Regions from separate parts of the Paenarthrobacter sp. TRD_SC_7 genome, predicted to be linked through region 1. Evidence: riboswitches for the same ligand, from Rfam matches in the RefSeq annotation. Region 1 holds a riboswitch; each other region holds the start of a gene.
The links. A riboswitch is a leader RNA that binds a small molecule or an ion and turns the genes downstream of it on or off. The one in region 1 is predicted to bind glycine.
Positions count from the first base shown of each region.

Region 2: linked by a shared signal. The riboswitch ahead of gcvP (aminomethyl-transferring glycine dehydrogenase) and the one ahead of cycA (D-serine/D-alanine/glycine transporter) in region 1 are both predicted to bind glycine.
Region 3: linked by a shared signal. The riboswitch ahead of gcvP (aminomethyl-transferring glycine dehydrogenase) and the one ahead of cycA (D-serine/D-alanine/glycine transporter) in region 1 are both predicted to bind glycine.

Region 1 is NZ_CM149587.1:4,157,456-4,167,648, forward strand. Features, by position in the region: gene AC0J5Z_RS19760 (ExeM/NucH family extracellular endonuclease) at 1-2,562, shown strand, start outside; gene cycA (D-serine/D-alanine/glycine transporter) at 2,653-4,119, opposite strand; glycine riboswitch at 4,271-4,369, opposite strand; gene AC0J5Z_RS19770 (FAD/NAD(P)-binding protein) at 4,443-6,380, opposite strand; gene AC0J5Z_RS19775 (prolyl oligopeptidase family serine peptidase) at 6,441-8,675, shown strand; tRNA gene AC0J5Z_RS19780 (tRNA-Ser) at 8,740-8,827, shown strand; gene AC0J5Z_RS19785 (MFS transporter) at 8,894-10,193, opposite strand, start outside.
Region 2 is NZ_CM149587.1:3,943,754-3,953,946, forward strand. Features, by position in the region: gene gcvT (glycine cleavage system aminomethyltransferase GcvT) at 1-340, opposite strand, end outside; gene gcvP (aminomethyl-transferring glycine dehydrogenase) at 350-3,196, opposite strand; glycine riboswitch at 3,377-3,474, opposite strand; gene AC0J5Z_RS18760 (TetR/AcrR family transcriptional regulator) at 3,568-4,107, opposite strand; gene AC0J5Z_RS18765 (MFS transporter) at 4,180-5,730, shown strand; gene AC0J5Z_RS18770 (sigma-70 family RNA polymerase sigma factor) at 5,806-6,621, opposite strand; gene AC0J5Z_RS18775 (hypothetical protein) at 6,832-7,383, shown strand; gene csrA (carbon storage regulator CsrA) at 7,411-7,653, opposite strand; gene AC0J5Z_RS18785 (hypothetical protein) at 7,658-8,599, opposite strand; gene AC0J5Z_RS18790 (flagellar biosynthesis protein FlhA) at 8,577-10,193, opposite strand, start outside.
Region 3 is NZ_CM149587.1:588,181-598,373, forward strand. Features, by position in the region: gene AC0J5Z_RS02935 (Re/Si-specific NAD(P)(+) transhydrogenase subunit alpha) at 1-613, shown strand, start outside; gene AC0J5Z_RS02940 (NAD(P) transhydrogenase subunit alpha part 2) at 613-978, shown strand; gene AC0J5Z_RS02945 (NAD(P)(+) transhydrogenase (Re/Si-specific) subunit beta) at 975-2,348, shown strand; gene AC0J5Z_RS02950 (hypothetical protein) at 2,531-2,722, shown strand; gene AC0J5Z_RS02955 (hypothetical protein) at 2,842-3,189, shown strand; gene AC0J5Z_RS02960 (dihydrofolate reductase family protein) at 3,196-3,753, shown strand; gene AC0J5Z_RS02965 (amino acid-binding protein) at 3,820-4,734, opposite strand; gene mscL (large conductance mechanosensitive channel protein MscL) at 4,908-5,372, opposite strand; glycine riboswitch at 5,544-5,642, shown strand; gene gcvP (aminomethyl-transferring glycine dehydrogenase) at 5,792-8,653, shown strand; gene gcvT (glycine cleavage system aminomethyltransferase GcvT) at 8,665-9,786, shown strand; gene gcvH (glycine cleavage system protein GcvH) at 9,930-10,193, shown strand, end outside.

The DNA of each region.
Region 1 (10,193 bases):
AGTGCCCGCAAGCCGCTGGCACAGGTCTTCAGGCCCGTGGGCGGGGACGATGACAAGAAGTTCATCGCGATCGTGAACCACTTCAAGTCCAAGGGCTCCGCAGCCACGCCGGACGATACGGACAAGGGCCAGGGCGCCTCGAACATCGCCCGCACCAAGCAGGCTGAATCACTGCTTGCCTTCTCCAAGGACCTCCAGGCCTCCAAGGGCACGGACAAGGTCTTCCTGATCGGCGACTTCAACGCCTACGCCAAGGAAGATCCCATCAATGTCCTCACAGGCGCCGGTTACACGGACCTGGAGGCTGGAACCGGCAAGCACTCATATCTGTTCGGTGGCATGGTGGGTTCCCTGGACCACATCCTCGCTTCCCCGGCCGCCAACAAGGTTGTGACCGGAACCGACATCTGGAACATCAACTCTTTTGAGTCCGTCGCGCTGGAGTACAGCAGGTATAACAACAATGTGACCAACTACTATGCCGGGGACGAGTTCCGGGCCAGCGACCACGACCCCGTGGTGGTGGGCCTGAACCTTACTGCCGACGAACCGGCAACCGTTGACCTGCAGTTCCTGGGTATCAACGACTTCCACGGCCGGATCGACTCCAACACAGTCCTGTTCGCCGGGACGGTCGAGAAGCTCCGCGCGGCAGCTGCCCCCGGCGCTACGGCCTTCGTTTCTGCCGGTGACAACATCGGCGCTTCCCTCTTCGCTTCTTCGGTAGCGAAGGACCAGCCCACCATCGACGTCTTGAATGCGCTTGAATTGCAGGCATCCGCGGTGGGCAACCACGAATTCGACGGCGGTTGGGCGGACCTGCGCGATCGCGTCGTAGCTGGCGGCACCAACGCGAAGTTCGCCTACCTCGGTGCGAATGTCTACCAGAAGGGCACCACCACTCCTGTCCTGCCGGAGTACAAGATCCTGGAGATGAACGGCATGCGAGTGGCAGTGATCGGCACTGTCACGCAGGAAGTTCCTTCCTTGGTGACTCCGGCCGGAATCGCGGACCTGGAGTTCGGTGATCCTGTGGATGCCATTAACCGGGTGGCGGCGAAGATCAAGGCCGAGAACCTGGCCGACCTCATCATCGTGGAAAATCACGACGGCGCTGCTTCCGGAACGCCTGAGGGTGCCACGTTGGAGCAGGAAGTCGCCGCTGGCGGACCATTCGCCAAGCTCGTCAACGAAACGACTCCAGACGTCGCCGCGATCTTCACGGGGCACACCCACAAGGAATACGCCTGGAACGCCCCGGTACTGGACGCCAACGGCCAGCCGACCGGCAAGACCCGACCCATTGTGCAGACCGGCAATTACGGCGAGAACGTGGGCAGCGTGACCCTCACAGTGGACACCGCAAGCAAGTCAGTGACTGCTTACAAGGCCGCCATCGTGGATCGGACCACTGACACCGCTGAAAGCCTCGTGGCTGCCTACCCTCGCGTGGCGGCTGTGAAGACCATCGTGGACAAGGCCCTCGCCCAGGCAGCCGAGATCGGCAACCAGCCGGTGGGCGCAGTGACCGCTGATATCACCACGGCCTTCACCCCGGACCCGGCGGGCGGCGCCCCCAAGCGGGACGATCGCGCAAATGAGTCCACACTCGGCAACCTGGTGGCGGACTCCCTCGTGGATACACTCAAGGCGCCCGAACTGGGCGCGGCGGAGATCGGCGTCGTGAACCCCGGCGGCCTGCGTAACGAGCTGTACTATGCACCTGACGGGACCATCACCTATGCCGAGGCCAACGCGGTGCTGCCATTCGTGAACAACCTTTGGACCACGTCCCTTACTGGTGCACAGTTCAAGACTCTTTTGGAGCAGCAGTGGCAGACCAACGCTGACGGCACCATCCCCAGCCGCCCCTACCAGCAGCTGGGCGTGTCCAAGAACGTCAACTACACCTACGATGCCGCCCGCCCCGCGGGCGACCGCATCACCGGCATCTGGGTGAACGGCGCTGTGATCGATCCTGCCAAGGAGTACAGGGTCGGGACTTTCAGCTTCCTGGCCACCGGTGGTGACAACTTCCGGGTCTTCAAGGAGGGCAGCAACACGAAGGACACGGGTCTGGTGGACCGCGACGCGTGGATCAAGTACCTGCGCGAGCACAATCCGGTGTCGCCGGACTTCGCACGCCGTTCTGTGGCCGTGGTCAACTCCACGGCGTCTGAGGTCAAGACCGGAGAGCCCGTTTCCCTGGCCGTGTCCAAGCTGAACCTCACCTCGATCGGCAGCCCGGCCAACGCAACCCTGAATGCAGTGTTCGTTGATGCCAAGGGCGCGGCTTTGGCGCTCGGTTCTGTTCCGGTCACGGCCGGCGAGGCCACGGTGAACCTCAAGGTTCCCGCTGCGGCGGCTGCAGGCGCCGGCACCTTGGTGCTCACCGCCGTCGAGAGTGGAACCGTGGTGAAGACGCTGGTGAACGTGGCGGAAAGCGGCACCAACCCGCCGCAGTGCACCGCACCCACCAAGCCATCCAAGTGGTATGACATCGTGGGCTGGCTTCGGTATGCGTTTGCCTGGCTGGAGTATCAGAAGTGCCTGAGGGGCTAACCACCCCTGAGACAGGACCAGCAGGCCAGTAGCAACAGCAGGCCCCTCACGAACTTCTTCGTGAGGGGCCTGCGCTTGTTGACCGTGCGGTTACTTGTTTGCCGGTTCCGGCTCCCGCGTCCTGTCCGCATCGCGCTGGAGCTCAGCCTTGAACTCCTCGTAACGGGCCAAGTGCGCGGGACGGCGGCGGAGAATCAACCAGGCGACCCCCAGGATGATGAACCACACCGGCGTGGCCAACAGGGCGGCGAGCGTATCCGGTTGGGTGGTCAGAGCCCAGAGCACGAAGGCAAAGAACGCGAACACTACCCACACCATCACCACGCCACCGGGCATCTTGAACGCCGAAGATTCGTGCAGGTGCGGGCGACGCTTCCGGAAAGCCAGGTAGCTGGCCAGGATGATGGACCATACGAAGACGAAGCAGACAGCGGACACCGTGGTGACCATGTCGAACGCCTTGCCGATGTCCGAACCGGCGTACATGAGGACGACGCCGGACAGCAGAAGAACGCAGGAAAGGAACAGGGCGTTGCGGGGTACTTTGCGTCCGGAGAGAGCGCCGAACACCTTGGGAGCGTCGCCCTCCTGGGCGAGGCCGAACACCATGCGGGACGTGGAGTAGATACCCGAGTTTGCCGATGACATCGCGGAGGTCAGCACCACGAGGTTGACGATGGTGGCCGCTGCGCCGAGGCCGGCCAGCGAGAACATGGCAATGAAGGGGCTGTGTCCAGCAGCGAACTGGGTCCAGGGGGTGACCGACATGAGGATGATGAGGGCGCCTACGTAGAAGAGCAGAACGCGGATGGGGATCGAGTTGATGGCCTTGGGCAGGTTCTTCTCGGGGTCCTTGGCCTCGGCAGCTGTAGTGCCCACGAGTTCGATGCCCACGAACGCAAAGACGGCGATCTGGAAGCCGGCTACAAAGCCCATGAACTCATTCGGGAAGAAGCCGCCGTGGCTCCAGAGATTGGTGAAGGTGGCCGGTCCGGCGTCGGACTGGAAACCGCTGAAAATCATGAACAGGCCAACAATGATGAGCGCCGCGATGGCGACGATCTTGATGAGGGCGAACCAGAACTCGGTCTCGCCAAAGGCTTTCACGGTGGCGAGGTTCAGTAGAAGGAGGATGGCGATGGTGATCAGTCCCGGCACCCAGAGGGGCAAGGACGGCCAGAGTTCCTGGGAGTACCCGGCGATCGCGATCACGTCCGCGATCCCGGTGATGACCCAGCAGAACCAGTACGTCCAGCCGGTGAAGAAACCCGCCCACGGTCCCAGAAGGTCGGCGGCGAAGTCGCTGAATGACTTGTAGTTGAGGTTGCTGAGCAGCAGTTCGCCCATGGCACGCATGACGAAGAACAGCATGAAGCCAATGATCATGTACACGAAGATGACGGACGGTCCGGCGGCAGAAATAGTCTTGCCGGAGCCCATGAAGAGGCCAGTGCCAATGGCTCCGCCGATGGCGATGAGCTGGATGTGGCGGTTGCTGAGCTGTCGCTCGAGGTGGGGTGAATCGGGACCAGTGGAAGGTGGGCGCTGAATCGTCAAAGGAACTCCATCGTTCAGGCGGCACGGAGTGCCACATTGATTCGGGTTCCTCCCCGCTCTGTACGTGGACCTGAGAGTTTCCGCCTTCCTGCCGGGCAGGAAGGCTTGCACCTTCGGTGAGCCCGGTATCCGGACTGCTTTCCAGAGTTGCCTCGCCGCGGCGGTACATGGGCCTGAGAGATTCCTGGGGAGGGTTTGCTCCTACGGCGCCTGACGGGATGTACCGGCAGGGCTCTCCCGCCGCAGATCAAAAGCGCGCAACACCAAGCGGTGATGCAGCTCACACACTAACGAAGGGGGCGTGGCGCTGCAACCTCATGTCTTCAACGGCCCAGAATGCTACGCGCTATCTCATCGGCATCGCGGAGCGTCCGCTGGCCGCTCGCGTACGACGGTCCGGTGCGCGGACGGGCCTCAGCGGCGATGGCCGTCCCCCACTGCGACGCTGATAACTGAAGACCCAGGACGTACAAGTTCTTGGTGATGGACCCGTTGGCCGCCAGGGGCCTGTAGGGGTGCGGTTCCACGTCAAGGCCGGTGGTCTGCATGGGCGTCCCCTCAACACCCATCATGATCTTGGTGCGCACCAGTCCGTCGGCCATGAGTTGTTCCAGCAAAGGCGAGAGGTTGATGCCCACTCTGTTGGCCGGCGACATCGCCTCCACAAGCGTCCGTGCTTCCACCGGAGCGTCGTGTACCCACGGCGAAACGGCACGGAACACCTTGGCACCCCGGTCCACGCTGAACTTCGGGTCCGGTCCCACAAAACTCACGACGCCGGCACGCGCCAAAGCGGCCAACTGCTCCGAGCGCAACGCCGGCGCTCCGCTGGCCAGTCCTTCGACAAACGACTCGAACCAGCCGCGCAGCCCTGCCAACCAGGATTCATCGGTAATTCCGCCGTCCGCTACTACGGATTTGAGGATTGCCCGGCCAGTGTGGAGTGCGCCGATGGCCATCTTGACCGGGTCGGCCTCACCTAGCGCTGATCGTCGCGCATCATCATCCAGGTAGGCCGTGATAGCGGCGTCCAGCACGCTCCGGGAAGCGAATGTCCGGCCGGCGAGCGGCGCCGCGAGCCCCCTCAGATTCAGCCGGCGGGAGGTGACGACGTGTTTTTCGACGACGTTTCCCACCTCGATTTCCCAGTTCGCAGTGGTGTGCGCATGCGGTTGGAGCGCATCCTCAAGGTCGGCGAGGAACTGCGGGGGGTCTTTAATCGCGGCGGGCTGGGACCGAGCCAGCGTCGAGTAATAGGCCCAGAGTGCATCGCGGTGGAGCAGCGGCCAGAGGTCATGATCGAAGCCAGGTTGGATACCGGCTGCACGAAACCGGTCCACGGCGTCTTCTGTCAGGTAGCGCATGGTGATGCTGCTGGGGTAGTAGCCAGCCAGCCCCGCCTTGGCGCGATACGGTGTGCCCCTTCGGGACGCAGCAATGATCTTGGGCTCCCTGCCCGATGCCCGGTACTCGAGGATACCCGCGCCGGGCGAACCAGCCTCAACAAACTTGCCGCCGCGGCCCTCCGTCAACTGGCCCATCACATCGAAGAAGTTCAAACCCATTCCGCGGACCAGCACGGGCTCGTTGTCCGGCACAGCCTGCCAATCAACGTCAGCGGGCGGTGCGGGCGGGAAGTACATCAGGCCTTGTTCCTCCGCGGCGCTCTTGAAGGACCGCTGCTCGGGATTCAGCCGGGATTCGATATGGCCCAGCGCAAGGACCACGGACCCGGCGGTGAGCGTCACACCGTTGGCGAGTTCGACGTCGAACCCCTCCGGTACGGGACGCGCAGCAATGGCGAGCGTCCCATGGAAGGTGACCTCGACGCCGTCGGGCAGCCGTTCCAGCAGCCCTTCCAAAGTCTGGCGAAGGTACCGCCCGTACAGCGCGCGGCTGGGGAAGTTGTGCGATTCCAGCGTGGCCAGCTCCGCCTTTTCGGCGTCGTTCAGTCCCTCGCCATCACGACGCCGGGCCTCCCGCCACTGATCGAACGAGCCGCCCGTGAGCGGCGGTGCGAGCTTGGGGTCCTCGGGAATGAGGGTGGGATAGAACGATTGGGTGTTCATCAAGTACAGGCGTGACTGCTCCGGTTGCCACACGTGACCCGAACCGGCCGGGTAGGGGTCCACGACGTCGATGTGAAGGGTGGTTCCTTGTGGGCTGTCCGCAGCCCAATTCGCGAGCAGCCGCTCAAGGACACTGGTGCCCCGAGGGCCGGCCCCGATCAGGGCAACACGATTGGTTTGGGATTTAGCCACGCTCAAGCCTAACTTCTGCGTGACTTGCTTACCGTTGAATAGTGTTGCTTGGATGGGGCGATGACCACCACAGAAGCTGATCAGACGCCACTTCCCGAGAATGAGACCGCGCCAGCCTCCGGCCCGCGCCACGCAGCGGACGTCGCGCCTGAGCCCACGGATGAAAACGTCTGGCTCGAAGACATCCACGGCGAAGAACAGCTGGCGTGGGTCCGCGAGCAGAACGCGCGCACCGAAGACTTGCTGGAGGACGCCGAGTATGAGGCCGTAGAGGCCGGCATCCTGGAAGTCCTCGACTCCACCGATCGCATCGCGATGGTCTCCAAACGCGGCGACTTCTACTACAACTTCTGGAAGGACCAGGAACACCCCAAGGGCCTCTGGCGCCGCACCACCTGGGAGAGTTATCTCACTGAGGACCCTGAGTGGGATGTTCTGCTCGACATCGACGCCCTTGCCGCCGCCGAAGGCGTTGAGTGGGTATTCCATGGCGCCGGCTTCCTCCGTCCTGCCGACGGCTCCGAGTACCGCCTGGCCATGGTCTCGCTCTCCCCCGACGGCGGCGACGCTGACCGCCACCGCGAGTTCGACGTCGAATCCCGCACCTTCGTGGAGGGTGGCTTTGACTTGCCCACAGCGAAGGGCAACGTCAACTGGCTGGATGCCGATACTTTGCTCGTGTCCAGCACCGCGGACGGGCTCCCCGCAACTACGTCCTCCTATGCACGGACCGGAGTGAAGCTTCGCCGCGGCCAGTCGCTGGCCCAGGCAGAGCGCCTCTTCGAAATCCCCGAGGACCACATGCTGGCCATGGTGGCCCACGACTCAACGCCGGGCTACGAGCGGACCTTCGCCGTGGACTACATCGACTTCTACAACCGCAGTACGTCGCTGCTGCGGGACGGTTCATGGGTGGCCATCGACGTTCCCACCGACGTGAACATCAGCGCCCACCGGGACTGGCTGATGTTCCGCCCGCAGCGGGACTGGGAAGTTGCTGGTGTTGTGTACCCTGCTGGATCTCTCCTGGCAGCTGACTTTGACTCTTATCTGGCTGGTTCGCGTTCTTTGCTGGTCCTTTTTACGCCGGATGCTCATACGTCGCTGCAGTCATGGAGCTGGACCAAGGACTACCTCATGCTGAACCTCCTGCGCGATGTGTCCTCCGAAATCCGGGTGTTGGATCCATCAACTGTTGACTCCGCCGGAGTTTGGGCCTCCACCGTACTGGACGCCTGCCCGCCCCTGCACGACGTCAATGCTTACGCCGTGGATGACGAAGACCCGGGCGCCGAAGGCAACGACTTCTGGCTGGTGGCCACCGGTTTCACGACGCCCACAACGTTGACCAGAGGGAGGCTTGCCGTGTCATCGTCGGAGGCCGAGAGCCGTGGCGTGGTGAGCCGGCACGCCGAAGTTAAGCGGTCGCCGTCGTTCTTCAACGAGGCCGACTACGAAGTCCAGCAGCACTTTGCTGTCTCTGACGATGGGACCAAGGTTCCCTACTTCCAAGTCGCATCCAAAGACCTGGTGCTGGATGGCCAAAATCCCACCCAACTTTCCGGCTATGGCGGGTTCGAGATCGCCCGCACGCCCGCTTACAGCGGAACCGTTGGGCGGGCCTGGCTTGAGCGCCGCACTGTGGGCGCATCCTCCGACAACGGGGCTGCCGCGCACTCACGCGGTGGCGTCTACGTCGTGGCCAACATCAGGGGCGGCGGTGAATACGGCCCGTCCTGGCACCGTGCAGCACTTCAGGAAAACCGGCACCGCGCCTACGAGGACTTCGCAGCCGTGGCCCGGGACCTGATCTCGCGAGGCGTCACCAGCCGCCGTCGACTCGGTTGTGTGGGCGGTTCAAACGGTGGCCTCCTGGTAGGCAACATGCTGACCCAGTACCCGGAACTGTTCGGGGCTGTTTCCTGTGGGGTGCCGCTCCTGGACATGCGCCGCTACACCAAGCTCTCCGCCGGATACTCGTGGATCGCCGAATACGGTGACCCCGATATCCCCGGACAGTGGGAGTTCATCCGCACCTTCTCGCCCTACCATCTCCTTCACGACGGTGTTGAATACCCTGAGACTTTCCTTTGGACTGCCACGTCCGATGACCGCGTGGGACCTGTCCAGGCCCGCAAGATGGCCGCGCGCATGCAGGCCATGGGCATCCCCAACGTCTGGTTCCACGAAGCCCTTGAGGGCGGTCACGCGGGGGCATCCGACAATAGGCAGGCCGCTGCACTGCAGGCCAGGAGCAACCACTTCCTGTGGCTTTCCCTTGCTGGAAGCAACTGACAAGCAGCTGTTTTGCGCTAGACGGCACGTTCTGCGTATCCTTGGTGGGCTAGCAATAGCAATTGGAGACGTGCCAGAGCGGCCGAATGGGCTTCACTGCTAATGAAGTGTGGGGCACAACTCCACCGGGGGTTCAAATCCCCCCGTCTCCGCGAATTGGTCCCGGTTCTCGAACCGGGACCTTTTGCGTTTAAGGCTCTTATCCATTGAGCCGCTGGTCAGCCGCGCTTCGGTCCGCCGCTGACTTCAGCTCCGGCGTGACGATGGAGTGTCAGGCTGTCCACCGTGCTGATCAGCATCAGGACGGCCATGGCAAGGAACGCCCCTTTGTAGGCGGCCACGTGATCCGCCCCGAACACATGGGTGGTTTCGAACAGGCGAAGGAACAGAGCACCCACCGCGATCCCTGCCGCGGCCGCCAACTGAACGAGCGTTGCGGAGATGGCGTTGGCTGAGGGCAACTGCCTTGGAATGATGTCGGCGTACTGCACCGAGGCATACGCGGAGAAACCGATGGAGCGGAACGCACCGCTGAACAGCAGCAACGCAAATATCAATGGCTCGGGTGTTTGGGCGTCCAGGAAGGCGCACAACGCAAACGTGACGGCTGACGCGAACGACGCAAACACGAGCACAGGCTTGAACCCAAAGCGCCTTATCAGGGGCGTGGTGGCCGGCTTGATTCCAATGTTGCCCACGAACACGGCCGCAACCATCACGCCGGCCTTCAGTGGATCCCAGCCAAACCCGTCCTGGAACATCAAAGGCAGCAGGAAAGGAACCGAACTGATGGTCAGCCGGTAAATAAAACCACCGGTGGAGGTCGCCCTGAAAGTCCTGGTGCCAAAGACGCTGAGATTGAACAGCGGAACTCTGGCTTTGCTCATCCACCACACCGCACAAACCAAGGACAGCAACCCGGCAGTGACCACCAAGACGGCGAGCACATTGGAGGCGTGGCCTCCCAGGGTTTCCAGTCCCACCACAAGGGCACCCACGCCAAGTGTAGTGAGCAGTAGCCCAAACCAGTCGAGCCGGCGCTTGGCATCAAACTGTGTTCGCGGCACCAGCCTGAGGGCCGCAATGAACGCGGCCAGGCCGAGGGGGACATTGATGATGAAGATCCAGTGCCATGAAAGGAAGGTGGTGAGGGCGCCGCCCACCATCGGGGCCAAGACCGGCGCCAGGAGGCCAGGCCACACGAGATACGCGGTGGCGCGGAGAAGCTCGGACTTCGGGGTGCCCCGCAACACCACCAGGGTGCCTACGGGAACCATCATGGCTCCGCCCACGCCCTGAGCGACCCGGCTGAGCGTCAGCATGGTCAGGTCCGTGCTCATTGCGCAGAGCAGGGAGGCAATGGTGAACACCGAGATGGCGAGGCAGAAGATCCTGCGGGCGCCGAACCGCTCAGCTAGCCAACTGCTCAGCGGAATGCCCATCGCCACTGTCACCAGGTACGCCGTCATGGTGATGTTGACGTCGGCCGGTGCCACGCTGAAATCGGACGCGATGCTC
Region 2 (10,193 bases), 210 kb from region 1:
TCGGAACCACCAGGAACTTCTCCGAGCCACGACGATACGTGATGAGGTCGTCGATGATGCCGCCGTCTGCCTGGCAGATCAGCGAGTACTTGGCCTTGCCCTCGGCCATGGCGGAGATCTTTCCCACCAGGGCGTAGTCGAGGAACGCGGCAGCCTCGGGACCGGTGACCCAGACTTCGCCCATGTGGGAGAGGTCGAACAGGCCGGCGGACTTTCGGACGGCATGGTGCTCAGCCAACTCCGAGGAGTACTTGAGCGGCATCTGCCAGCCACCGAAGTCGGTGAAGGACGCGCCGAGCTTCTTGTGCTCTTCGTACAGAGCCGTGTAGTTCTCAGTCATGACCAGTCCTTAGTTTTCGAAGTCTTCGATCGGCGGGCAGGAGCAGACCAGGTTACGGTCTCCGGCTGCGCCGTCGATGCGGCCAACGGGCGGGAAGTACTTGTCCTGCTTGAGGTGGTGGACCGGGAAGGCGGCCTGCTCGCGCGGGTACGCACGGTCCCAGTCAGAACTTACGACGGCGGCAGCCGTGTGGGGTGCGCGGCGAAGCGGAGAATCCTGCACGGAGAAATCACCGTTGGCCACCTGGTCGATTTCCTTGCGGATGGTGATCATGGCTTCGATGAAACGGTCGATCTCCACGAGGTCTTCGGACTCGGTGGGTTCCACCATGAGCGTGCCCGCAACCGGGAAGGCCAGGGTGGGAGCGTGGAAGCCGAAGTCGATGAGGCGCTTGGCCACGTCTTCAGCAGTCACGCCGGTCTTGGCCGTGAGTTCACGCAGATCCAGGATGCACTCGTGCGCCACGAGTCCGCCTTCGCCGGTGTAGAGGACCGGGAAGTGCTCGTTGAGGCGGGATGCGATGTAGTTTGCAGCCAGCAGTGCAGACTTGGTGGCTTCGGTGAGGCCTTGGCCACCCATGAGCTTCACGTAGGCCCACGAGATCGGCAGGACTCCGGCGGAACCGAAACGCGACGCCGAAATCGGAACGTCGTTGCCTTCGCTCCAGGTTGCTGCATCGCCCGGCATGAACGGCGCAAGGTGTGCCTTTGCAGCAACGGGGCCCACGCCCGGGCCGCCGCCGCCGTGCGGGATGCAGAAGGTCTTGTGCAGGTTCAGGTGGGACACGTCGCCGCCGAACTTGCCCGGCTGGGCGAGCCCGACGAGGGCGTTGAGGTTGGCGCCGTCGATGTACACCTGGCCGCCGGCCTCGTGGATGGCGTCGCATACTTCGCGGACGTCGGCGTCGTACACGCCGTGCGTGGACGGGTAGGTGATCATGATCGCCGAGAGCGCGTCACGGTTGGCTTCGATCTTGTTCTTGAGGTCAACGTGGTCGATGGTGCCATCTGGAGCCGTGGCAACTACCACTACCTTCATGCCGGCCAGCACTGCCGAAGCTGCGTTGGTGCCGTGGGCAGAAGCCGGAATCAAGCAGACAGTGCGCTGCTCGTCCCCGCGGGACAGGTGGTAGCCGCGGATCGCCAGCAAGCCGGCGAGCTCGCCCTGGGAACCTGCATTCGGCTGGATGGAGACCTGATCGTAGCCGGTGATCTCGGTCAGCTGGGCTTCCAGGTCGGTGATGAGTTCACGCCAGCCCTCGGTCTGGGAATCCGGAGCGAACGGGTGGATGGAGGCGAACTCCGGCCAGGAAATGGCTTCCATCTCAGCCGTGGCGTTCAGCTTCATGGTGCAGGAACCCAGCGGAATCATGGTGCGGTCCAACGCGAGGTCGCGGTCCGAGAGCTTGCGGATGTAGCGCAGGAGCTGGGTTTCAGAGCGGTGCGTGTTGAACACCGGGTGCTGCATGAAGTCGCTCGTGCGTTCAACTGAGCCCTCAAGCGCAAAGCCGTCAGCGGACTCAAGGACCGAAGCGCCGAAGACCTCAAGGAGACGACCGACAATCTCATCAGTAGTGGTCTCATCGACGGAGATGCCAACCGTGTCAGCATCAATGCCGCGCAGGTTGATGCCCTTGGCCTCGGCAGCGGCGACGATCTCAGCGGCCTTGCCGGGGATGCGGACGGTGATGGTGTCGAAGAAGGAGCCGTGGAGGACCTCGACGCCGGCGCCCTTCAGTGACGCTGCAAGGGCGCGGGCGTGACCGTGGGCGGTTTCGGCAATCGCCTTCAAGCCCTCGGGGCCGTGGTAGACGGCGTACATCGAGGCCACGATGGCCAACAGTGCCTGCGCGGTACAGATGTTGGATGTGGCCTTCTCGCGGCGGATGTGCTGCTCACGTGTCTGCAGCGCCAAGCGGTAGGCGGGGACACCGGCGTCGTCCTTGGAAACGCCCACCAGACGGCCGGGCATGGAACGCTCCAGACCCTTCTGGACGGCCATGTAGGCAGCGTGCGGGCCGCCGAAGAACAGCGGAACGCCCAAGCGTTGTGCGGAACCAACGGCGATGTCGGCGCCCTGCTCACCTGGAGGGGTGATGAGGGTCAAGGAAAGAAGGTCGGCAGCGACGGTAACCAGCGCACCGCGCTCCTTGGCGTCGGCGATCACGGCAGAGTGGTCGAACACGCGGCCGGACACACCCGGCTGCTGGAGAACGACGCCGTTGATGGCACCTTCCGGGAGACCCAAGGAAAGGTCAGCGACCTCGACTTCGAAGCCGAGCGCCTCGGCACGGCCCTTGACGATGGCGATGGTCTGCGGGAGGCAGTCTGCGTCGAGGACGGTCTTGCCATCCTGGGCAGCCTTGTTCTTGTTGGCTCGGCGCATCATGAGGACGGCTTCGGCCACTGCGGTTGCTTCATCCAGGAGGGATGCGTTGGCGATTGGCAGGCCGACGAGGTCCTGGACCATGGTCTGGAAGTTCAGGAGTGCTTCGAGGCGCCCCTGCGAGATTTCCGGCTGGTACGGAGTGTAGGCCGTGTACCAGGCCGGGGACTCGAGGATGTTGCGGCGGATCACCGGCGGCGTCACGGTGTCGTAGTAGCCCTGGCCGATCATCTGGACGGCGGTCTTGTTCTTGGACGCGAGCCTGCGCAGCTCAGCCAGAACTTCAACTTCGCTCAGTGCGTTCTGCAGGGTAAGGGCAACATCCTGGCGGATGTCGTTCGGGACGGCGGTGTCGACCAACGAATCGACGGTGTCGTAGCCGACGGACTTGAGCATGGTCTCAATGTCGGCCTGGCGGCGGGCGCCGATATGCCGATCGACGAAGGTGGTGGAGGCAGAACTAACCGTCACGAAGGAACTCCATTACTTGGGCAGCGTTTGGGTACGCCACAGCGGCTGGGTTCCTCCCCGCTCTGTATTGGACCTGAGAGTTTCCGCGCGTTGCGTGAACAACCATCGCTTGCACCGTCGGTGAGCACAGCACTCTTTCACCCGAAGGTGGGCGGAGTGCCTGCTGCTTTCCAGAGTTGCCTAGCCGCGGCGGTGCGTGGGCCTGAGAGATTCCTGGGGAGGGTTTGCTCCTACGGCGCCTGCATCACTTGCTTGCAGGACTCTCCCGCCGCAGATCAAAGGCATGTTCAGTTGTGTATGGGTGCCGCGTTGGACACGCCACAAGGGTTAATTGTCCTATGTGCCGGGCGCTGCAGCAAATGGATGACTCGCTACTTCCGAAGCCGCTCGAGGACTCCCAGCAGGATTTCGACGTCGGCCTCCCGCCCGGCGTTGCCACCCTCCTGCCCACCTTCGAATATCGCGTTGAAATAGAGGCCATCACCCATGTAGCTCACGGCCTTGGCAACTTCCGGTCCGACGTCCTCTGCGAGCACGTCCAGCCACCGTTGCTGGATCGCGGCGAACCTGCGGCGGGTTTCCTCGTGGGCCACCTCGGCCAGTCTTGTGGCGGCGACGAACGCCCGGTCCATAGGGGTGTCCGCCCAGAGCGAGGACCGGATGAAGTAGGCGGCTGAACCATCCGGCGCCGCCTTCATCAGTTCGGTATCTTCCTGGGCGAGCAAGTCCAGGCGCTCCAGGAGGGCTGCGATCAGCGCTTCCTTATTGGGAAAGTGGTAGAGCAGCCCGCCCTTGGACACCCCTGCCCGCTTGGCAACGGCGTCGAGCGTGGCGGCACGCTCCCCCACCTCAATAAGGAGGGCTTCGAAGGCATCCAGGACGGCGTCCCGGGCAACTGGTTTTCGTGGCATGTGTCCATCATTCCCTAAAGGCTTGCAGGGTTGCATTTGAAACTATACCGTCTGGACGGTACAGTAAGTGACATGTTCTCGCCGTCCTCAACCCAAGCACCCCGTTCCGCTCATCCCGTTAAGGGCCAGGCAGCACCGTGGCGCGACTGGACGGCACTGGCACTCCTGATGTTCCCGGTGCTGCTGGTGGCCGTCGACAACACTGCGCTCACCTTTGCCCTGCCCGAAATCGCCCGTTCCCTGGATGTGGGCGGCGTGCAGCTCCTATGGATTGTTGACGCCTATCCGCTGGTCCTGGCTGCACTCCTTGTTTCCATGGGCAACCTGGGCGACAGGATCGGACGACGCCGGCTGCTGATGATCGGCAGCACGGGCTTCGCAGCGGTTTCGGCTGCTACAGCTTTCGCGCCTTCCGCTGAATGGCTCATCGCCGGCCGCGCAGGCCTTGGCGTCTTCGGCGCCATGCTGATGCCCTCCACGTTGTCCCTGATCCGGAACATCTTCACCGATCCCAACCGGCGCCGGCTTGCGATCGCAGTCTGGGCCGCAGGTTTCTCCGGTGGCGCCGCCCTCGGCCCGATCTTCGGTGGGTGGCTTGTGGAGCACTTCTGGTGGGGTGCCGTTTTCCTGGTTGCAGCCTTCCTGCTCCTGCCACTCCTTGCTTTCGGCCGGCTCCTGATTCCCGAGTCCAAGGACGCCAACCCGGGCCGGGTCGATCTGCCCAGCATTGTGTTGTCCGTGGTCACCATGGCGCCGTTCGTTTACGGCATCAAAGAATTCGCGGTCCACGGTTTCGGAGCGTCGGCTGCAGCTTTCATGGGCTTCGGCGTGGTGATGGGAATTCTCTTCGTCCGTCGTCAGCAGCGGATTGAGAACCCCATGCTGGATGTCGCCTTGTTCAAGAACAAGGTGTTCAGCACCGCAATCGTGGCGAACGTGCTGTCTCTGTTCTCCATGACGGGGTTCATCTACTTCTTTGCCCAGCACCTGCAGCTGGTTGAAGGGCAGTCGCCCATGGAGGCCGGCATCGCAATGATTCCCGCGCTCCTTGCAACAGTCATCGCCGGCCTGCTGGTGGTCCCGCTGGTCAAGCGGGTGCGGCCCGGGTTCGTGGTGGCTGCAGGACTGACGCTCAGTGCCGTGGGCTACCTGATTGTGGTGGTGGGAGACCACGGCAGCGGACCCGTGTTCCTGTTGTCAGCCTTAACCGTCCTCGCAGTTGGTGTGGGCGCTGCGGAGACCATCTCCAACGACCTCATCCTGGCGTCAGTGCCCGCCGACAAGTCCGGTGCCGCCTCGGCTATTTCCGAGACCGGCTATGAATTGGGTTCGCTCCTGGGAACGGCTGTGCTTGGCTCAATCCTTACTGCTTCTTACCAGCACAACCTCATCATTCCGGATGGTGTATCCACGCAAGCCGCAGGCAAGTCCACTGAAACACTAGCCGGCGCTGTTGATGCAGCTGCTGCCCTTCCGGCTCCATTGTCGGAGGCCCTGACAGTTGCCGCCCGGACAGCTTTCGAGTCCGGCGTCCACATCACTGCCGCGATTGGCTTGGTACTGATGGCGGGCGCCGCAGTGCTCGCCGCCGTCGTACTCCGGCGTGTGCCGAAGGCGCAGTAGTAAGCAGAGGACTGGCTACGTATCTGGAGGGCCGGGTCGCTCAGCGGCCCGGCTCTCCTTATTCTTGTGCGCTGCCTAGACGGCGCTGTTGAGCGCGGATCCCAGTCCCAGCCCTCGGGTGATTCCGCCTGTGGTTGCCGAGGCCAACGCGGAAAGATAATCATTACGGCGTCGGGCGGTGATGCGGGATTCTGGCTCAAAGGCTTGATCGGGGCTGTCTGCGTAGTGGGCGGCCAGGCCGTCGCGCATGAGCCGGATACCCTCGGCCCGCTGCTGCGAGACAGCGGCGTGGGTAGAGCCCAATTCCTCGGCAAGCTCCTTAACGGAACGCCCCGCAAGGTAGATCTCCTGAATAACGAAGCGCATCTTTTCCGGCAAAGCGTCGACGGCGGCGCGGAGGTACTTGATGCGTTCATCGGCCAGTACGGAGTGTTCCGGTGAAGCAGCGGGCGAGGCAACAGTGTCTGCCACCACTTCGTCCAACGACGTAAGGGTCCGCGCCGCGTCGGCCATGGCAGCCTCGACGTAGCTGCGTTCCACACCTAAGGCCGAGGCCATTTCGGCAACGCTGGGGCTTCGTCCCAGAACGCCCGTCAGGGTCTCCTGGATAGCCGTGGTTTCCTTGATCCGTTTGCGGGCTGAGCGTGTGGCCCAGTCGCCGGCGCGCATCTCATCCGCGAACGCACCGACGATCCTCCGGCGCGCAAACGCACCGAACGGAACGCCGAGGTCGGGGTCGAAGGAGTCGGCTGACGTAATAAGCGCCACGGAACCAACAGAAGCAAAATCGTCGCGCGACAAATGCGTGGCGCGCGCGCAAAGGTCAGAGACCAAGTAACCAACGAGTGGAAGGTGCTGCAACACCAGCTCGTTGCGCTGTTCGCGATTCAAAAGTGAGTCCCCCCATGAGACCGGATTATTGAGTTGCAAGGGCCTGAACTACGTTGTCCAAGAGGGCGCCAAGAGACCAATCACAGCGACAATAAAGGACTTCGTTCAGGTACGTGTTCAGTGAACATACCACCTGAAAACGACTCTGCGTGTACGCTCAACAGAAGTAAACATAAACCCTGCCAAATTGTGATTTTTGGCAGGCCATAAATGAATTGGGGAACCGTGGGGGCGGACGAGCTATCGGCAACGCTGTGGCGCGAGCGGAGGCAACTTGATTTTTTGCTTTTCCTGCTCGAAACGCAGCTCCTGCATCTCCGGGCAGGCAACTGGCACCGGCTGAACTTCACCGCGGCCGAACTTGAAAAAGTCCTCGAAAACCTCCGATTCGAATCCCTCGCGCGCGGAGTCGAAGCCTCCGCAGTGGCCTCCGCCTGGAAAGCGCCCGACCAACTGACGCTTCCCGCCCTCATTTCGATCGCACCACCGGGAATCTGGCCCGAACTTCTTGAGGATCACCGCCGGGGGATGGCGGCACTGCTGGCCGGGATTGACGACGCCGTTGCCGCCAACGTCGCGCTGCTGCAGGAGCCCTCGGATTCCGGCCCGGCCCACGAGCTCTCCCAGCCGGATGCTGGTCCGGATCTGGCTGGAGCCGAAGATCTGGCGCCCATCGCCCGCGAAGCGAATGTCCAACGAGCCATTGCTGCGGTCCAGGGCGCCACGCTGCCGACGCTCCGGGACTTCTTGGGGTTGGGCTAGCCCACCCCTTCGACCGCCCCCTTACCTTTAGTCGGCTGTAGGAGTGGGGGGACGGAGGGCTGCCAGGAGTTCTTCGGCATCGGGGCCGGCCTGGGTTGCAGCAAGGTTCGCCGCGGCAATGGCTGCCACCACTTCGCTCCGTTGAATGGAGACACCGCGGGGTGCTTCGATTCCGATCCGAACGCCGTCGCCGCGCCCTTCCATGACGGTAATGACAATGTCATCCCCAATCATGATCTTCTCGCCCGGCTTACGCGTCAGTACCAACATGCTTTCAATTTACCTTTCCGAAGGCCGGTGCGGTGGCCGGATTGCCGTCGACCCAGCCGAGAGGTATTCCAAGGGCGTCGACGGTCTGCGGACTCGCCGTTTCCGAGGCGCCTATGACGGCAAGCCCGGACACGCTTGCTGACTCCCCTGCCAGCAAATCCTGCAACGCCTGCACCCAGGCCTTGGTGTCTTCAGGCTTGCGACTGGCGTCGACAACGATCCACAGTTGATCGGCAGCGAGGCCCGCGATCTGTGCGGCCTTAAGCGGCACGTTGCGCGGGCGTCCGAGTCCGAAGGCGACCACCACGGTCTGCCCGGTCAGCACCGCTTGTGCGCGTGCCGCCGTCGCACTTTGCCGTCCCTGGACGTGCAGGTGACCGAAGGCGTTGAGATCGCCGGCCGTGCGGACGTCCGAGCCACCTGCGGCGATGGACATCTCCAATGCCGGGCCGAGGGCATCATCGCCCAGGCCGAGGAGGACGATGAGGTTGCCGTCGCCCGCCATGGGTACAGGAACGCGGAAAGCGTCCGACGGCGGCACCGGCGCCGGAGCAGGCATGGGTGGCGGCGGCGAAGCTGGTTGAAGTTCTTTCCCGAGTTGCTCCAGCAGGCCCGCGAAGTCCGGGGAAGCCGTGGACACCGGGGCAGGGGCAGGCCGGTGAAGCTCGAGTTCGGCGGCGTCGGCACGCGCCAACAGGGCCGCGATGGCCGGACCATGCAGCTCGTGAACAGGGCCGGACACAGGAACGGCGGCGGAAACCGGAACATCAGGGACATCCGCAACCTCCACCGTCGCCTCGAACTTGGCCGCGGCGAACAACCCCACAATGCCCGGATTCGTGACCTTCTCGGCAGCAATGATCCGCGCCCCGGGACCGTATTGCTTGAGGGCTTTGAATCGAATGGCTTCCAGCGACGCACCGCTAAGCTTGTAGCGCTTCTGCATAGCGGACCACCCCCACCGTCTCGATGCGGATGTTGGCGGACGTCACTTCGCGGTACGAGAGGACGGGAACGCCGCCTTCGGGAGAGGCGACAAGCCGCCGTATGGCTGGGCGCAGGGCCGGTGCACACACGAGCACGGCTTCCCGACCGGCAGCAGCAGCGCCGTCCACAGCGGACTTCAGCGAGGTGAGGACACCGTCCAGCTTCGCCTGACCCATGACGATTTGGGTGCCGCCTTCGGCCGGGCGCATGTCCTCAAGCATGGATTGCTCCAGCAGCGGATCGATCATGATCACGTTGAGAACCGCACCGTCGAGGTACTTGTTTGCCAGTACTGGACCGAGCGCGTGCCGCGCGGACTCGATAAGTGCCTCCGGATCGGTGGACACCTTGGCCCGCAACGCGAGTGCTTCGTAGATCCGCGGGAGGTCGTTGATGGGTACCCGCTCTTCGAGGAGACCTTGCAATACCCGCTGGATTTCGGCCAGGGTCATCAGGCCCGGCGTGAGTTCCTCCACCGCCGACGGGCTCTGCTTGCGGACGCCTTCGGTGAGCACCCGGACGTCCTCGCGTGTGAGGAGCCGCGCAGCGTTGGCTGAGATGATCGAGGACAGGTGCGTGACCAGCACTGAGACGCGGTCGATCACCGTTGCCCCCGTCATCTCGGCGCTGTGTCGCATCTCGGTGGGAACCCATTTGCCGGACAACCCGAAGACGGGCTCCACGGTTGCGGTTCCAGGCAGGGCGTCCAGGAATTCGCCCAAGGCAAGCAGCTTGCCCGACGGCGCCACTCCCCTTCCAGCCTCGACGCCGGCGATGCGGATGGCATAGGTGGACGGAGGCAGGTCCAAGGCGTCGCGAGTGCGGACGGGTGGAACCACGAGCCCAAGTTCCATCGCAATTTTGTGGCGAAGGGACCGGACGCGGGCCAGCAGATCATCGGACGCACCGGAGACGATGTCCACCAGGTCCGGGGCCAGCAGTATCTCCACCGGGTGGACGCGCATGTCCTCCATGAGCCGCTCATTGGGGTCTTCTTCGACGGAGCCGGCCGCCAGGGCCTCGGCGTCTTGGGCCTCGGCACGGAGCTTCTGTTGCGCCGCTACCCGCCGCGAAGCGAGGACCAGCAGGGCTCCCACCACCAAGAACGGAAGGATAGGCATGCCTGGAATCAGGGCCATGCTCCCCGCCGCCAGCCCGGCAATCAGCAGGGCGTTGGGCGACTGCATCAGCTGCGAGGATGCCGTGCGGCCCATGTCCTCTTCGGCGTTGGACCGGGTGACGATCATGCCGGTGGAGACGGCCATGAGCAGGGCCGGGATCTGGGTGACCAGGCCGTCGCCCATGGTCAGGAGGCCGTAGGTGTTGAGGGCATCGCCGGCTTCCATGCCCCGCTGCAGCACGCCAATGGCGATGCCACCCACGAAGTTGATGATGATAATGATGATGCCCGCGATGGCATCGCCCTTCACGAACTTCGAGGCACCGTCCATGGCCCCGTAGAAGTCTGCCTCAGCGGAAACTTCGGCACGGCGTTTCCGGGCTTCGGCGTCCGTGATGAGCCCTGCGTTGAGGTCGGCATCGATGGCCATCTG
Region 3 (10,193 bases), 1.1 Mb from region 1:
GTTCATCAAACTGGATCTCGAAACCGCTGAGGCTTCCGGCGGGTACGCGCGGGAACTCAGCGCAGACCGGGGTGCCTTGCAGCGGGCCCTTTTGACGCCACACGTCGCCCAGGCCGATGTCCTGATCACTACCGCGGCGGTACCTGGGAGGCGCGCTCCGCTCCTGGTCAGCAGGGAGATGGTCCAAGGCATGCGGCCCGGATCAGTAGTGGTGGACTTGGCAGCCGAATCCGGCGGCAACGTGGAGGGGAGCATCCCAGGGCAGGATATTGCCGTCACTACCGGCGACGGTCAGGGTGTGGTGACACTGGTGGGAATCAAGGACCCTGCCTCAGCGATGCCCGCTGACGCCTCGCGCTTGTACGCCAAGAACGTCTCCAACCTCTTGGCCCTTATGACGCGGGACGGCGTAGTGGCTCCGGACTTTGAGGATGAAGTTGTTGCCGGCACGTGCCTCACCCACGACGGTGAGGTCCGGCACGCACCAACTGCGGAAGCACTAACGGCGCTCGCAGGGGAAACTGCCCCCTTTGGTAGCGGACCTGCCGCCGGTTCCCAAACCGGCAGTCCCCAAACCGCCGTTTCCCAGCCCGGCAGTGAAGGAGCGCGCTGATGGACGGCATGAGCCTGCTAACGATCACGGTCCTGGCGGTGTTCGTGGGTTTTGAGGTGGTTTCCAAGGTCTCCAGCACCCTGCACACTCCGCTCATGTCCGGGGCCAACGCGATCCACGGCATCATCCTGGTGGGGGCCATCATCGTGGCCGGACAGGCCGGTGACCCGTGGGTGTTGGCGGTCGCCCTGCTGGCTGTAGTCCTTGCCACGGCCAACCTCGTAGGCGGGTTTGTGGTGACCGACCGGATGCTGGAGATGTTCCGCGGCCGGCAACGGCCGCCGTCGAACGTTCCTCCGAAGAGTTCCGGCGCCGTGGAGGCGGTCCAAGCCGTGGAGCCGGTCCAAAAGGAGCGCCGGCAATGACGCTGCTCAATCCCACCTGGACGGCGCTCCTGTACCTCGCCGCCGCGGCCTGCTTCATCCTCGCCCTGAAGGGCCTGAATTCACCACGGACTGCCCGGCGCGGCAACCTGATCGGAGCATTCGGCGCCGTGCTGGCTGTAGTGACGGTGTTTGTCTCCGTGAAACTGGACAACATCCCTTGGATTCTAGGGGCCATAGCGGTGGGCTCGGGTGTGGCTGCGCCCGTGGCCCGTCGCGTACAAATGACGCAGATGCCGCAGCTCGTTGCCCTCTTCAACGGTGTGGGTGGTGGTGCTGCGGCGCTGGTCGCGTTGCTGGAACTCGCGCATTCGGACGATCCCTGGGTTCGTTTGGCCATCGTCTTCACATTGCTGGTGGGTGCGGTGTCGTTCGCTGGCTCCGGTGTCACTTTCGCCAAACTTCAGGGGCTCATGACCACCCGGCCCGTGACTTTTCCTGGCCTGCCCGCCCTGATGGCCCTGGTGTTGCTGGCTGCCGTGGGGGCTGGAGCGGTGGTGATCCTGAACGGCTCGCTGGTGCTGGCGCTGGTCCTGCTGTTTTTGGGTCTTGTTGCCGGAATCCTGTTGGTGCTCCCTGTAGGCGGCGCTGATGTGCCGATTGTCATTTCACTTTTGAACGCCTTCACTGGCCTGGCAGTCGCGGCGTCTGGGCTGGTACTGGGGAATGTCCTTCTTGTCGTGGCCGGCACCCTGGTGGGAGCTTCCGGCACTATCCTTACCCGTGCCATGGCTGCCGCGATGGGACGCAGTGTTGCAGGCATCATGTTCGGAGCCTTCAAGGGGGGATCCACTGCTGGATCCACAGCGGTGAGTGAGCGGCCGGTGCGTTCCTCCAGTGCGGAGGACGTCGCAGTGCTGCTCGGCTATGCGCAGCGGGTGATCATCGTTCCGGGATATGGCCTCGCTGTCGCTCAAGGCCAGCACACCGCCGCAGAGCTTGCCCTTGCCCTGGAAGCGCGGGGAATTGAAGTGGACTTCGCCATCCATCCCGTGGCTGGGCGAATGCCCGGCCATATGAACGTACTGCTCGCAGAGGCCAATGTGCCGTACGAGTCTCTGAAGGAAATGAGCGATATCAACTCCGAGTTCAAGACCACCGATGTGGCCTTGGTGGTGGGCGCCAACGATGTTGTGAATCCTGCGGCAAAGACCACCTCGGGATCACCGATCTACGGCATGCCCATCCTGGAAGTCGCCGATGCCCGGCAGGTAGTGTTCCTCAAACGCTCCATGCGTCCCGGGTTTGCAGGGATTGAGAATGAATTGTTGTACGAACCCCAGACCACGCTCCTGTTCGGTGATGCGAAGGATTCGTTGACTAAGGTCCTGGGGGCGGTGAAGGCGCTCTAGGAGACGTATGTCTCCCAATTCGACCCACGTATTTCCGTCATGGACCGCGCGGCGACGGCACACGTCTTGTACAGAAACCTTTCAAGGAAAAGTTGTACAACAGCCGAGGAGTCATCGATTTGCAAAACGGTAAGACGGATTCGCTGTTCGGGGCCCGCTTCACCCAAGCAGAGGGGAAGAAAGTGACCAATTGGAGGTTGCTTGTTGGGCAGACTGTCCAGATCCGGCGCGGCAACGACATTCTGGACCAAGGGCTGGTGGACGCTGTGACGTCTGACGGAAATGCTCTATGGCTCACTCAACAAGGGCCCATTGAACGACGGATGGTGATGAAGGAACGAGGAACTGGGCTCTGGATCCGGCTCATGAACTGAGTTCTGACGGCGATCCTGCTGGACTGCCGGGTCTTTCGGACGGTCCTTGGTGGTCCTATGCTGAACCGTACGATTAGCCCTGCCCATGCCGAACCGCCACATTCAAGCGAGGTTGCGCCATGACCGTGAAACTCAACAAGAAGGCTTTCGACCACGCGAAGCATCTGATTCGCGACGGCAGGGTGGTCAAGGACACCCGCGACGACTGGAGCGAACACGCTCCGTCCACCAAGGAAGAGAATGCCTTTCTGGACAAGCACGGCCACGCCGAATACTCCAAGTGGTTCCTCGGTATAGACGACGAACACCCGGACGAGCAAAAGGGCCACTACAAATTCCCGATTGGTGACTTCAAGAAGATCCACCGCTGCGGAGTGATCTCCGCCGAGAGCAGGGCCGGCCAGTACGACTACGAAGATATTCGTGATGCCTTGGGGAAGCTTCTCGAAAAGATTGACGAGGACTGAACCTCCGTGGCCAAGCTCATCTACTCGGCCATCGTGTCCTTGGACGGCTACATCGCGGACACCGAGGGCAACTTTGACTGGGGCGTGCCGGACGAGGAAGTGCACCGGTTCATCAATGCTCGTGAGCGCTCTGTGCAGCAGTACCTGTATGGTCGGCGGCTCTACGACGTGATGAGCGCCTGGGACAGCTGGGACACCTCCTCCGAGCCAGCCCACATCGACGACTTTGCGCAGCTATGGCGAAGTGCGGAGAAGGTGGTGTACTCCCGCTCGCTTCAGGAGCCCACTACTGGAAAGACGCGGATCGAGAGGGAATTCAAGGCACGGGACGTTAGGGACCTAAAGGCCACGGCTGCCAGCGACATTGTCATTGGTGGGCCTGAACTCGCGGCGAATGCATTCCGGGAAGGGCTGATCGATGAATGCCAGCTCTACGTTGTGCCGGTGCTGGTGGGCGGCGGGAAGAAAGGCCTGCCGGACGGAGTCGGCACCCGGCTGGAACTCGCCCAAGAGCGCACCTTCGGCAATGGCACCATCTTCCTGAGGTATCGCGTGATGCACTGACAGGTCCTGCGCTCCTGCCCGGTTGCTGCCATGGCGCGTGTCACGACACCGGCGTTTCGCAGGGAGTTACGTTGATCTCGCACCACTAACCGGGAGGGAACGCTGCCTGTCCTCCGGACTGTGCGCCAAGATCTCCGCGAGCTCGGCCAGCCTGTGCGCGCGTGCCGATTCGGCGGGCGAAAATGGCTCACCAGGCCGGGAAAAGACCAGCGGACCGTGCCACGCGGTCGGAATTTTAAGGATGTCAGTGGAAGGCCCGACGCCGGTAGTCGCCTCGTGCGTGGGGCGTTCCGGATCGATCGGGACTACTTTTGCGGAGAGGAGCTCGGCGACGGCCATCGGAAGCTCCTTCGGGTTCCCGGCGATGCGGGTGGCGAGACTCAAGGCCTTGGTTTGGCCGTCGGCCATGGCTAAAGCCGTGGTGGGCCAAACGTGTGACTCATGCCCGCCGCCGTCGTGCAGTGCTTTCAGTAGTTCCTGCTCGGTGACGTCGCCAGGGGCGGAAAGAACGAACTCATCCATCACCCTTTCACTGAGCCCCGTGGCGGCGCCACCTGTCCGGATCATCGGGTGGACGTGAAGGCTAAGGATGTTGGTGTCCAGCTTGGCGAGGGACTGGGTGATCTTTTGTAGGGACCCAGGTTGGTCCAGCAGTACCGTTCTGGCTCGCCACAGGGCAGGAGCGAGGTGCAGCTTGCGCCGCTGGCGGAGGGCTGGCGCATGCAACCAGCGTCGGAGGACCTTGGCTGCTGATGATTCAGCCACCCAAATGACCAACACTGTGGCGGTCACGGCAAGCAGCAGGACCTTGGCTACGTAAGGCAAGTGAGTTTCCACCACCGCTGCATGGACCAGCAACTCGATGGGAAGCATGACCGCGATGTTCGCGAGTGTGAGCCGGGCTTTGGGCGGTTCGGGCAGCTGTCCGCAGACATCACAGAGGAGATCTGCGGTGACGGGAGTGCTCGGGTTGGGCTTCATGGTTTCATGCTGCCCTGCCCCTGTTTCGAGCCGGTTGCCTGCGCGTCACGTTCTGGGGACAGGCCGGTGAACGTGCAAGAACCCGGCGCCCTCGCGGGGAGGATGCCGGGTTCGTCTAAGCAACGGGGAAGGAGCGCCCGCGGGGAGGACGCTCTTAGCGCGTGCGGTCGGCCCTAGCGCGTGCGGTTGGAATCGAAGTCCGCGTCCAGCTCGGAAGTGTTGCCTGCGGTGCGGGCTGCCGCCGCGTCCTTGAGGAGATCACGGATTTCGGCCAGCAGGGCCGTATCTGCCGGAAGCGGCTCTTCCTCGGGCTCCTCGGTGGAGAGCCGGTCCTTGACCAGGGAATTGATCTTGTTCATGGGTGCCACGAAGATGAAGTAAACCACGGCAGCGGTGATTACGAAGGTCACGAGCGCCGTCAGCACAGCGCCGATATTGATGAACGTGGCGGGGTTGTCCTGCCAGATCCTGAAGCCCAGGCCATCGGCGTTCACTCCGCCTGCGGCAGCGATGAGCGGGTTAATGATGTTGGTGGTGAAAGCAGCAACCAGGGCCGTGAAGGCACTGCCGATGACGACGGCAATGGCCAACTCGATCACGTTGCCGCGAAGTATGAAGTCCTTGAAACCCTTAAGCATGGATGGTCCTCCGATTGGGTGCGGGTGTCTGCCTCAGCAGAGATCAAACTACCACTCCGAAGTTTCAAGCTGGTGTTTCGGGGGCGAGGGGTTATGCCTGGGCTTGCTTGCACGAAGCCAAGACAACCCGCTATGGTGTGAAGCGTGTCACTGACGGTGATGCAACGCTTTTGATCTGCGGCGGGAGAGTCCTGCCGGTACATCCAGTCAGGCGCCGTAGGAGCAAATCCTCCCCAGGAATCTCTCAGGCCCATGTACCGCCGCGGTTAGGCAACTCTGGAAAGCAGTCCGGGTAACCGGACTCACCGACGGTGCAAGCAGGCAACCATTCCTGCGGAATCTCTCAGGTCCAATACAGAGCGGGGAGGAACCCCACATCATCGTGGCGCTCAGTGGGCGCCTGAATCATGGAGTTCCTCTTGACTGTTCAATCAACCCCCACCGCCTTCGCGGACCGGCACATCGGCGCCCGCCGCCAAGCCGACGTTGACACTATGCTCAAGGCCATCGGCTACGACTCGGTCGACGGCTTGGTAGACGTCGCGGTTCCCGATTCCATCCGCCAGGAAACTGCCTTGAAGCTGCAGGACGCCCTTACCGAGGTGCAGGTCCTCGCCGAGCTCCGCAAGCTCGCGTCCAAGAACAAGACTGCCGTGCAGATGATCGGCCAGGGCTACTACGACACCGTCACGCCCCCGGTCATCCGCCGCAACATTCTGGAAGCTCCGGCCTGGTACACGGCCTACACGCCGTACCAGCCGGAAATTTCCCAGGGCCGCCTTGAAGCACTGCTCAACTTCCAGACCATGGTGCAGGACCTCACGGGACTTCCCGTTGCCAATGCCTCGCTGCTGGATGAAGCCACCGCCGTTGCCGAGGCTGTGCTCCTGATGCGCCGCGCCAACAAGAACAAGGCCGCCAAGGATGGCAAGACTGTCCTGGACGCGGATCTCCTTCCTCAGACCATCGCCATCGTGAAGGGCCGCGCTGAGGCGCTGGGCTTCGAGGTTCAGATCGCGGACCTTTCGGCTGGCCTTCCCGACGGCGACATCAACGGCATCGTGCTCCAGCAGCCGGGCGTGTCCGGCCGCGTGTTCGACCACTCCGGCGTGATCGCTGAGGCCAAGGAACGCGGTGCGCTGGTTACCGTTGCCGCGGACCTTCTGGCGCTCACCCTCATCACGCCCCCGGGCGAACAAGGTGCGGACATCGCCGTCGGAACCGCGCAGCGCTTCGGCGTTCCGCTGTTCTTCGGCGGCCCGCACGCTGCTTATATGGCCGTCCGCGAAGGTATGGAGCGCACGCTTCCGGGCCGCATCGTGGGCGTTTCCAAGGACAACGCCGGTGTGCCTGCGTACCGCTTGGCGTTGCAGACACGTGAGCAGCACATCCGCCGTGAGAAGGCCACGTCCAACATCTGCACAGCCCAGGCTTTGCTCGCCATCGTCGCCTCGATGTACGCGGTTTATCACGGTCCTGAAGGCCTGAAGTCGATAGCCGAGACTGTCCACGGCCATGCCCGCACGCTCGCTACCGCGCTGCAGAAGGCCGGTCGCGAACTCGTGTCCGAATCCTTCTTCGACACCCTCACCGTGCGCGTCCCCGGCAAGGCCGACAAGGTCATCGCCGCCGCCGAAGCCCGCGGCATCAACCTGCGCCTCATCGACGCGGACACCGTTGGCGTCTCCGTTGATGAAACCACGACGCCGGAGGTCCTCGCCTCGGTGGCCGTCGCCTTTGGCGCGGGTCCGGTAGGGGACGCGGCAGGGTTCGAACTGCCCGCCAACGTGGCCCGGACGAGCGACTTCCTGCAGCACCCGGTGTTCAACACGCACCGTTCCGAGACACAGCTGTTGCGCTATATCCGCAAGCTGTCCGACCGGGACCTGGCACTGGACCGCACCATGATTCCGCTGGGTTCCTGCACCATGAAGCTGAACGCCACGGCTGAGATGGAAGCGATTTCCTGGCCGGAGTTCGCCTCCATCCACCCGTTCGCTCCTGATCACCAGACAGCCGGCTGGCGCGAACTGATTGAAGACCTGGAAGCCGACCTCACCGAGATCACCGGCTACGATCAGGTCTCCATCCAGCCGAATGCAGGTTCCCAGGGCGAGCTTGCCGGGCTCCTGGCGATCCGCGGCTACCACCTGTCCCGCGGGGACGAGCAGCGCACTGTCTGCTTGATTCCGGCTTCTGCCCACGGCACCAACGCAGCTTCGGCAGTGCTGGCCGGCATGAAGGTTGTTGTGGTGGCTACGGCTGCTGACGGCACCATCGACCACGCGGACCTGACTGCCAAGATCGAAGCCAACAAGGACGTCCTGTCCTGCATCATGATCACCTACCCGTCCACGCACGGCGTCTACGACGCCGACGTCCGCGAGGTCTGCGACGCGATCCACGCAGCCGGCGGCCAGGTGTACGTTGATGGCGCCAACTTGAATGCGCTGGTTGGTCTGGCCCAGCCGGGCAAGTTCGGCGGCGACGTGTCCCACCTGAACCTGCACAAGACTTTCTGCATCCCTCACGGCGGCGGTGGACCGGGCGTCGGTCCTGTAGCTGCGAAAGCCCACCTTGCACCGTTCATGCCCGGCGACGCGAACAGCACTGTTTCTTCGGAGGACGGCGCCTCTACGGGCGTTGCAATCTCGGCTTCGCGTTATGGCTCTGCCGGTGTCCTGCCGATTTCCTGGGCGTATGTGAAGCTCATGGGCGGCCAGGGCCTGACCGAGGCCACGAAGTCCGCGCTGCTGGCAGCCAACTATGTTGCCTCCCGCCTGGATGAGCACTTCCCCATCCTGTACACGGGCGAGGGCGGACTCGTGGCGCACGAATGCATCCTGGACCTCCGTGAGCTGACCACTCGCACGGGTGTCACGGCCGAGGATGTAGCGAAACGCCTCATCGACTTCGGCTTCCACGCCCCCACCCTCGCGTTCCCGGTTGCGGGCACTTTGATGGTGGAGCCCACTGAGTCCGAGGATCTGGCCGAGATCGACCGTTTCATCGAGGCCATGATCACCATCCGTGCGGAGATCGAGCAGGTCGCAGACGGAGTATTCACTGTTGAGAAGTCGCCGCTGCGCAACGCGCCGCACACGGCTGCCGCCGTCGTAAGTTCCGACTGGGGCCGCGACTACCCGCGGGAGCAGGCAGCGTTCCCCGTCCACCACCTGAAGCAGGACAAGTACTTCCCGCCCGTCGGCCGCATCGACGGCGCCGCGGGTGACCGCAATCTTGTGTGCTCTTGCCCTCCCCTCACGGACTTCGAAAACTAAGGACTCCCGACATGTCTGAGAACTACACCGCTCTTTACGAGCAGCACAAAAAGGCCGGCGCATCGTTTACGGACTTCGGCGGCTGGCAGATGCCCCTCAAATACGAATCCGAGCTCGCCGAGCACCACGCGGTCCGTCAGTCCGCAGGCCTGTTCGACCTCTCCCACATGGGGGAAGTCTGGGTAAGCGGCCCGGATGCGGCCGCCTTCCTGGACTACGCGCTGGTGGGCAAGCTGTCCGCCATCGCAGTGGGCAAGGCCAAGTACTCGCTGATCTGCAACGCCGACGGCGGCATCATTGACGACCTCATTTCTTACCGTCGCGCTGAAGACAAGTACCTTGTGGTCCCCAACGCGGGCAACGCGAAGGTGGTTGCTGCGGCACTGCTGGAGCGGGCGGCCGGTTTCGACGTCATAGTGGAGGATGCTTCGGCGGAAACCTCCCTGATCGCCGTGCAGGGCCCGAACGCCGAAGCCATCCTGCTGAGGCTGGTCCCCGCGGAGCAGCACGCGCTGGTCACCGAGCTGAAGTACTACGCTGCCGTTGAGGTCTCCATCAACGGGCAGGACCTGCTGCTGGCCCGCACCGGGTACACCGGCGAAGACGGCTTTGAGATCTATATCCCGAACGTTGACGCACCTGGTCTCTGGGAAGCGCTCCTCGTAAACGGGGAAGGCCAGGGACTCATCCCCGCCGGCCTCGCAGCCCGCGATTCGCTGCGCCTCGAAGCCGGAATGCCCCTCTACGGCAACGAGCTCTCCCGCCACGTCAACGCTTACGCCGCCGGACTCGGCCCCGTGGTCTCCCTCGCCAAGGAAAGCGACTTTGTTGGCCGCGATGCTCTCACGGCCATCAAGGCGGCAGGCGTCGGTTCCACCATCGGCCAGAAGCTCGTCGGACTCAAGGGCATTGGCCGCCGCGCCGCCCGCGCCCACTATTCGGTCCTCAAGGACGGCTCGCTCATCGGCGAAGTCACTTCCGGCCAGCCGAGCCCGACGCTCGGTTACCCGGTCGCATTGGCGTATGTCGACGTCGAGCATTCCGAACCGGGCACGATCGTCGACGTCGACCTCCGCGGGAAAGCCGAACCCTTCGAGATCGTCCAGCTCCCGTTCTACAAGCGCCGGAAATAACCGCCGGATCACCTTGCCCACGGAATCAAGGGATCGAGGCAACCCGCTGAAAGACGGGTTCCAAGCCTCCGTTCGGGTCGCCGCCACCCAACCCGGACCGCGGACCACAACAGTTTTAGACATACGAGAAGTGAGGAATTGGAATGAGCAAAGTAGTTGCCGAGCTGAAGTACTCGGCTGAGCACGAGTGGGTCGCCGCTGATGGTGCCGGGCCTGTAGGGATCGGGATCTCCGCGGTTGCCGCGGATGCCCTTGGTGACATTGTGTACGTGGACCTGCCCGAGGTTGGGTCGACCGTGACTGCAGGCGAGACGTGTGGCGAGGTGGAATCGACCAAGTCGGTATCGGACCTGTACTCGCCCGTCACCGGTGAGGTGACCGAGATCAACGACGCCGTTGTCAGCGAT